DNA from 3 places in the Saccharothrix sp. NPDC042600 genome. Region 3 is predicted to be linked to each of the others. Evidence: riboswitches for the same ligand, from Rfam matches in the RefSeq annotation. Region 3 holds a riboswitch; each other region holds the start of a gene.
The links. Region 3 has a riboswitch for S-adenosylmethionine ahead of AB0A74_RS41205 (aminotransferase class V-fold PLP-dependent enzyme). Riboswitches for the same ligand answer to the same signal wherever they lie in the genome.
Positions count from the first base shown of each region.

Region 1 (2,254 bases), on a different contig from region 3:
GCGGCACGCCGAGGTGGATCGCCCACCGCAGCGCCTCCAGCGCCCCCGCCCGGTCGCCCATGACCGCCTTCTCCGCCACCGCGAACCCGGTCACCTCGGCCCGACCCCGGTGGTAGCGGTGCACGGCGTCCACGTCCACCTTGCCGCCGGTGTCCGCCACGAGCTGCGACGCCGCCGCCGCCAGCTCGCGCAGGTCCGAACCGACCGCCTCGATGAGCGCGCCGACGGCCTCCGGGTCGGCCTTGCCGCCCGCCGAGCGGATCTCGTTGCGGACGAACGCCTCGCGGTCGGCGGCCTTGGTGATCTTGGGGCACTCGATCACCTCGGCGCCGGCCTTGCGCAAAGCCGTAGGTAGTTCCTTCGCCACTTTGCTGCGTCCGCCGCCGGTGTGGACGACCACCAGCGTCACCCCGTCCGCGGGCGACTTCGCGTAGGCCAGGACCGCGTCCGCGATCTCCTTGCCGGCGTCCTGCGCGCTCTCCAAGGCGATCACGCGGCCCTCCGCGAACAGCGACGGGCTCACCAGTTCCGCCAGCTCAGGAGGGGTGAGGTCGGTCACCTTCACGCGGGTCAGGTCGGCCTGCGGGTCGAGTCGGCGGGCGGCGGCCAGCGCGCTGCGGACAGCGCGCTCGACCAGCAACTCCTCCTCGCCGACCACCAGTTGCACGGGGGCGGGAGTGACTGCGGCGGCGCTCACGGACCCGATCCTCCCACGCCGCCGCGGCCGTCCGGATGGTGGACGGATCTGGCTGAACCTCGGGACGGTGTCGTAGGTTGAGGGCACAACTGAATACCGCTCATCCAGAGGGGCAGAGGGATCGGCCCGAAGAAGCCCCGGCAACCCGTCGTTGCGGCGCCTTGCGCGCTGCCGACCACGGTGCCAATTCCGACCCGCCAAGCGGGAAAGATGAGGAGAAACCTCGCGATGACTGCTGTCAGTGTGCCCTCGACCGCCACCTCCTTCGACCTCGGCCCGGCTCGCGCCCTGTCGTGTCGCGAGTGCGGCCACGAGACCCCGCTCGCCCCGGAATACGCCTGTCTGGAGTGTTTCGGGCCGCTGGAAGTCGCCTACGACTTCGGCCGCGTCCGCCGCGAGGACATCGAGGCGGGCCCCCGGTCGATCTGGCGCTACCGCGGCCTGCTGCCCGTCCCGTCGAACGTCGAGTCGCACCCCAACACCAACCCCGGCCACACCCGCCTCGTCGAGGCCGACAACCTCGCCAAGGCGCTGGGTGTCCGCAAGGTCTGGGTGAAGGACGACACCGGCAACCCCACCCACTCGTTCAAGGACCGCGTCGTCGGCGTCGCGCTGGCGGCGGCCCGCGAGCTGGGCTTCAAGGTCCTCGCCTGCCCTTCCACCGGCAACCTCGCGAACGCCGTCGCCGCCGCGGCGGCCCGTGCGGGCTGGCAGTCGGTCGTGCTGGTCCCCTCCTCCCTCGAACGCGCCAAGATCCTCATGACCGCCGTCTACGACGGCAACCTGATCACCGTCGACGGCAACTACGACGACGTGAACCGCCTCGCGCAGGAGCTCGCCGCCGAGCACGAGGACTGGGCGTTCGTCAACGTGAACGTCCGGCCCTACTACGCCGAGGGCTCGAAGACCCTCGGCTACGAGGTCGCCGAGCAGCTCGGCTGGCGCCTGCCCGACCAGGTCGTCGTCCCGATCGCCTCCGGCTCCCAGCTCACCAAGGTCGACAAGGCCTTCCGCGAGCTCGGCGAGCTGGACCTTGTCGAGGCCACCCCGTACAAGGTGTTCGGCGCCCAGGCCACCGGCTGCTCCCCCGTGTCCGCGGCGTTCAAGGCCGGCCACGACGTGGTCTCCCCCGTCCGCCCGGACACCATCGCCCGCTCCCTGGCGATCGGCGCCCCCGCCGACGGCCCGTACGTGCTCGACGCGGTCCGCCGCACCGGCGGCGCGATCGAGGACGTCACCGACGAAGAGGTCGTCGAGGGCATCCGCCTGCTGGCCCGCACCGAGGGCATCTTCGCGGAGACCGCCGGCGGCGTGACCGTGGCGACCGCGAAGAAGCTCATCGAGACCGGGCAGCTCGACCCCGACGCCGAGACCGTGCTGCTGATCACCGGCGACGGCCTCAAGACCCTGGACGCCCTCGGCGACCGCGTGGGACCGCGCGCGAACGTCCCGCCGTCGGCCGAAGCCGTCATCAACGCCCTGAAGGACTGACCGGAGCACCGCGGCGGACCGCGTCGGCTCGCCACCGACGCGGCACCGCCGCCCCGGGCAGCCCGA
Region 1 is NZ_JBEZBW010000007.1:33,239-35,492, reverse strand. It holds gene holA (DNA polymerase III subunit delta) at 1-697, opposite strand, end outside; SAM riboswitch class I at 795-914, shown strand; gene thrC (threonine synthase) at 926-2,188, shown strand.
Region 1: another riboswitch for S-adenosylmethionine. It lies ahead of thrC (threonine synthase); the one in region 3 lies ahead of AB0A74_RS41205 (aminotransferase class V-fold PLP-dependent enzyme).

Region 2 (2,254 bases), on a different contig from region 3:
TCTGCACCAGCCGGCCGACGAACGGGATCGCGCCCACCGCGAGCGGCACGATCGCCGCCGTCGGTCCGATGGTGTTGCCCAACAACAAGCGGGTGAACGACATCAGCAGGATCAGCAGGACCAGGAACGGCATCGACCGCCCCAGGTCCACGATGAAGCCGAGCAGGTTGTGCACCACCGGCTTCGGCCGCAACCCGCCGGGAGCGGTGAGTTGCAGCCAGATGCCGACGGGAATGCCGAGCAGCACAGCGATCAGGGTGGAGACGGCCACCATGTAGAGGGTCTGGCCGGTGGCGACCAGGACGCCGTCGAACACGGTGGACCAGGGTGTTGCAGACCTCACGCAGCTACTCCCTGCGGACCGGTCAGGGTCCGCCGCACTGCCCCACCCGCGTCCGCGATGAATTCGAGCGCCGAGTCGGCGCGTTCTCCGTTCAGGCCGACGCGGAAGCGCGCGACCGGGGTTTCGCCGAGCCGGGTCAGGCCGCCGCCGAGCAGGTTCAGCTCGACGCCGAACCGCGAGGTGGCCTCCGGCAGCAGCGCGCCGACCGCGGCGAAGCCGACCAGCACCACGTCCGCCACGCGGTCGTAGGCCTTCTCGGCGGCCGGGTTCTGGTCGACGGCGGGCAGCAGCGACGAGGCCGTGCGGGAACCGGCGTCGGCGACCAGGTCGAGCACCTTGCCGTGCTCCACCACGCGGCCGTCCTCCAGCACCGCGACGTCGTCGCAGATCTTGCGGACCACGCCCATGTCGTGGGTGACCACGAGGACCGTCACGCCCAGCTCGGCGCGCGCCCGGTCCAGCACGGTCAGCACGGAGCCGGTGGTCTCGGGGTCCAGGGCGGAGGTCGGTTCGTCGGCCAGCAGCACCGACGGGCTGGCGGCGAGGGCGCGCGCCACGGCGATGCGCTGGCGCTGCCCGCCGGAAAGCTGGTCGGGGTAGGAGCCGGCCTTGTCGGTCAGGCCGACCAGGTCGAGCAGCTCGGCGACGCGGGTGCGGCGCTGCGGGCCGGGGACGCCGGCGGACTCCAGCGGCAGCGCCACGTTGCCCGCGGCGGTGCGCTGACGCAGCAGCGAATCCCCTTGCGGCACAACGCCGATCTGGCGACGGGCGTTGCGCAGGGCGGTGCCGCCCAGGGAGACCAGGTCGGTGCCGTCGACGCGGATCGCGCCGCTGTCGGGGCGCTCCAGGAGCGCGACGCACCGGGCCAGGGTGGACTTGCCCGCCCCGCTGGGGCCGACGACGCCGAGGACGGTGCCCGCGGCGACGTCCAGGTTCACGCCGTCCAGTGCGCGAACCTGTCCGGTACTCCCGGGGAAGGTCTTGGTGAGGTTCTCGACAGTGATCACGTTTTCGCTCCACGACTGCACGCGGCAGCGCACGCTCGTGGCGTGCGCGTCCGGGGACTCAGCTCAGGTAGATGCCCAGCGCGGTAGGGCGCGTAGGGCGGCGAGGACTTGAGAGGCGCCTAGGCTTCTAGTAGCTGCGACAGCCCGATACCGTGCGGCGGCCGTGGTCGACGACTCGCCGTCGAGTGAGCATTCGCATCCTGGGCACGTGATCCTCCATCGATCCTGGCTGAAGCACCTGCCCCATGGGGGGTGGTTGCTGCGGCGTCGTGGAGCCAGGTCTCTCGGCCGCTCGGGATGGCAGCACGAGTACACCCGACGGACCTGCCCGAACGCAAGCCTGGACGCGGATCGTTCGTCAAATCACACTTTCGGCCGAAAGATCACCGGCTAGATTGATGAGGCGGCTTCGGCTATCCGGACGAAATCTCCTACGTCCAGTTGTTCGCCCCGCGCGCCCGGGTCCACACCCGCGCTGACCAGCAGTTGCTCGGCCTTGGCGGCCGATCCGGCCCAACCGGCGAGCGCCCCGCGCAACACCTTGCGCCGCTGCGCGAAAGCCGCGTCCACCAACGAGAACACGGTTTTCTGGTCCACTGTGGACAGGGGCGCGTGGCGCTCGAACGCGACCAGCGCGGAGTCCACGTTGGGCACCGGCCAGAACACCTGGCGCGACACCGGCCCGGCCCGGCGGGCGTCGGCGTACCAGGCGAGCTTGACGCTCGGGACGCCGTAGACCTTGCTGCCGGGACCCGCCGCCATGCGGTCGGCGACCTCCGCCTGGACCATCACCAGGCCCGTGCGGAGGGTGGGCAGTTCGGCCAAGAGGTGCAGCACCACCGGCACTGCCACGTTGTAAGGGAGGTTCGCCACCAGGGCCGTGGGCTCTTCGGGGAACTGGTCG
Region 2 is NZ_JBEZBW010000003.1:58,441-60,694, forward strand. It holds gene AB0A74_RS03630 (methionine ABC transporter permease) at 1-343, opposite strand, end outside; gene AB0A74_RS03635 (ATP-binding cassette domain-containing protein) at 340-1,350, opposite strand; SAM riboswitch class I at 1,564-1,654, opposite strand; gene rsmA (16S rRNA (adenine(1518)-N(6)/adenine(1519)-N(6))-dimethyltransferase RsmA) at 1,741-2,254, opposite strand, start outside.
Region 2: another riboswitch for S-adenosylmethionine. It lies ahead of AB0A74_RS03635 (ATP-binding cassette domain-containing protein); the one in region 3 lies ahead of AB0A74_RS41205 (aminotransferase class V-fold PLP-dependent enzyme).

Region 3 (2,254 bases):
TCGCAGGTCCCCGGCACGGTCGCCAGACCCGCCCGCAGCCGGGCGAGCAGCTCCCGCTCGTGCGCCACGGTCTGCTCCCAGTGCCGGCCCAGCACGTCGCAGGCCACCGCCAGGGCGTGCACGCCGACCACGTTGGGCGACCCGGCCTCGTGCCGCTCGGGCACCGCCGACCAGGCCACGCCCAGCCGGTCGCCGTGGTCGCTGACCCGGGCCGTCGCGCCGCCGCCGACCAGGTACGGCTCGGCCGCCTGCAACCAGTCCGCGCGCCCGACCAGGACGCCCGCGCCGAAGGGCGCGTAGAGCTTGTGCCCGGACAGCACCGCGTAGTCCACGTCGAGCGCCTTGAGGTCCACCGGGCGGTGCGGGGCGAGCTGGGCGGCGTCCAGGGCGATGCGGGCGCCGTGCCGCCGGGCGACGGCCGCCAGCTCGGCCACCGGCCACACCTCGCCGGTCACGTTGGACGCGCCGGTCACCACGACCAGCCGCGGCCCGACCGGGGCCGCGCGCAACGCGCGGTCCAGCTGCAGCACGGCCTCGCCCGCGCCGCCCGGCGTCCGCAACCGCCGCACGTGCGGCCCGCGCCACGGCAGCAGGGCCGCGTGGTGCTCGGTGTCGAACAGGACCACGGCCGTCTTCCGCGGCAGGCTGCGGGCCAGCAGGTTCAGCGCGTCGGTGGTGTTGCGGGTGAACACGACGGTGTCGCCGGTGCGGGCGCCCAGGAACCGGCGCACGGAGTCCCGCGCCTGCTCGTAGACCTTCGTGGACACCTGGGAGGCGAAGCCCGCTCCGCGGTGCACGCTGGCGTACCAGGGCAGCAGCTCGTCCACCGCGTCGCGCACCTGCTCCAGGCAGGGCGCGCTGGCCGCGTGGTCGAGGTTGGCGTACTCCACGCGCTCACCGGTCACCAGCGGCACGCGCAGCGACGCGCCGACGACGCGGGGCAGAGCGGCGATCGATCCGGGGACTGCGACGGTCACGACACCCTCCGACGGGGTCCAGGCGGACTCCGCTACCGGGAGAGGAGGCCCGCGCTTGCCCGACGCCCTCCGCGCCAGGCCAGGTCCTCATCGGGGGCACCCCACCGCGGTAGGAGGGTTGCCGGCCAGCTAGCCCGAGCTTCGCGCTGGCACTCATGACCTTGGACCCGACGTTAACCCACCGCCGACCCCGAGTCGAGTCGCGTTCACATCATGGGAGACCGGTGTCGCCCTTCCACCGCGCGTACCGGCCGGCCCGGTCCACGGCGCGGATGCGCTGCTCGGTGGCGGTGCGGGCGCTGTCGGTGCAGACGACGAGGAGCTGGTCGAACTCCTGGAGCCGGGTCGTGGGCTGCGGCGTGAACCCTTCGTCACCCCGAACCACCAGGCTCACCACCGCGCCCGGCGGCAGCCGCAGCTCGCTCAGGTACACGCCGTGCAGCTTGGAGCCGCGTTGGATGCGCACCTGGAGCAGCTCCGCGCCCAGCTCGTCCAGCGCGGACGAGTCCACCTGGACCTCCCGCGCCTCCCCGGACTTCTCCAGCCCCAACCACCGCGCGAGCCGCGGCAGCGTGCTGCCCTGCACCACCGTCAGCAGGACGACCAGCACGAACACCGCGTCCACCAGGTCCTGCGCGCCCGGCACGTTCTGGATCAGCGGGATCAGCGCGAACACGATCGGCACCGCGCCGCGCAGCCCCGACCACGAGATGAACACCTGCTCGCGCCACGGCACCCGGAACGGCAGCGCCGCGCACAGCACCGACAGCGGCCGGGCCAGCAGCACCAGCACCCCGCCCGCCACCAGCGCGGGGACCAGCGCCTCCAGCAGCCGGCCGGGCGAGGCGTACAGGCCGAGCAGCACGAACAGCCCGATCTGGGCGATCCAGCCCAGGCCCTCGGCGAAGGACAGGGTGTCCGCGCGGTGCGGCAGGCGGGCGTTGCCCAGCACCAGCGCGGCGGTGTAGACGGCGAGGAACCCGGACGCGTGCGCGAGGTCGCCCGCGGTGTAGGCGAGCAGGCACACCGCGACCGTGGCCAGCGGGTACAGGCCGGTCGCGGGCAGCGCCGCCCGGCGCAGGCCCTCCGCGCCCAGCCGGCCCAGCGCGACGCCGATGGCCGCGCCCGCCACCAGCTCGTAGCCCATGAGCAGCGGGGCGGTCCAGGTGATCGGGTCGGGCGAGGCGAGCAGGACGACCGCGATGTAGACCGGGGCGTCGTTGATGCCCGACTCCAGCTCCAGCGCGCCGGTCAGCCGCTTCCCCACGCCGACGCCG
Region 3 is NZ_JBEZBW010000167.1:4,410-6,663, reverse strand. It holds gene AB0A74_RS41205 (aminotransferase class V-fold PLP-dependent enzyme) at 1-977, opposite strand, end outside; SAM riboswitch class IV at 1,024-1,138, opposite strand; gene AB0A74_RS41200 (potassium/proton antiporter) at 1,189-2,254, opposite strand, start outside.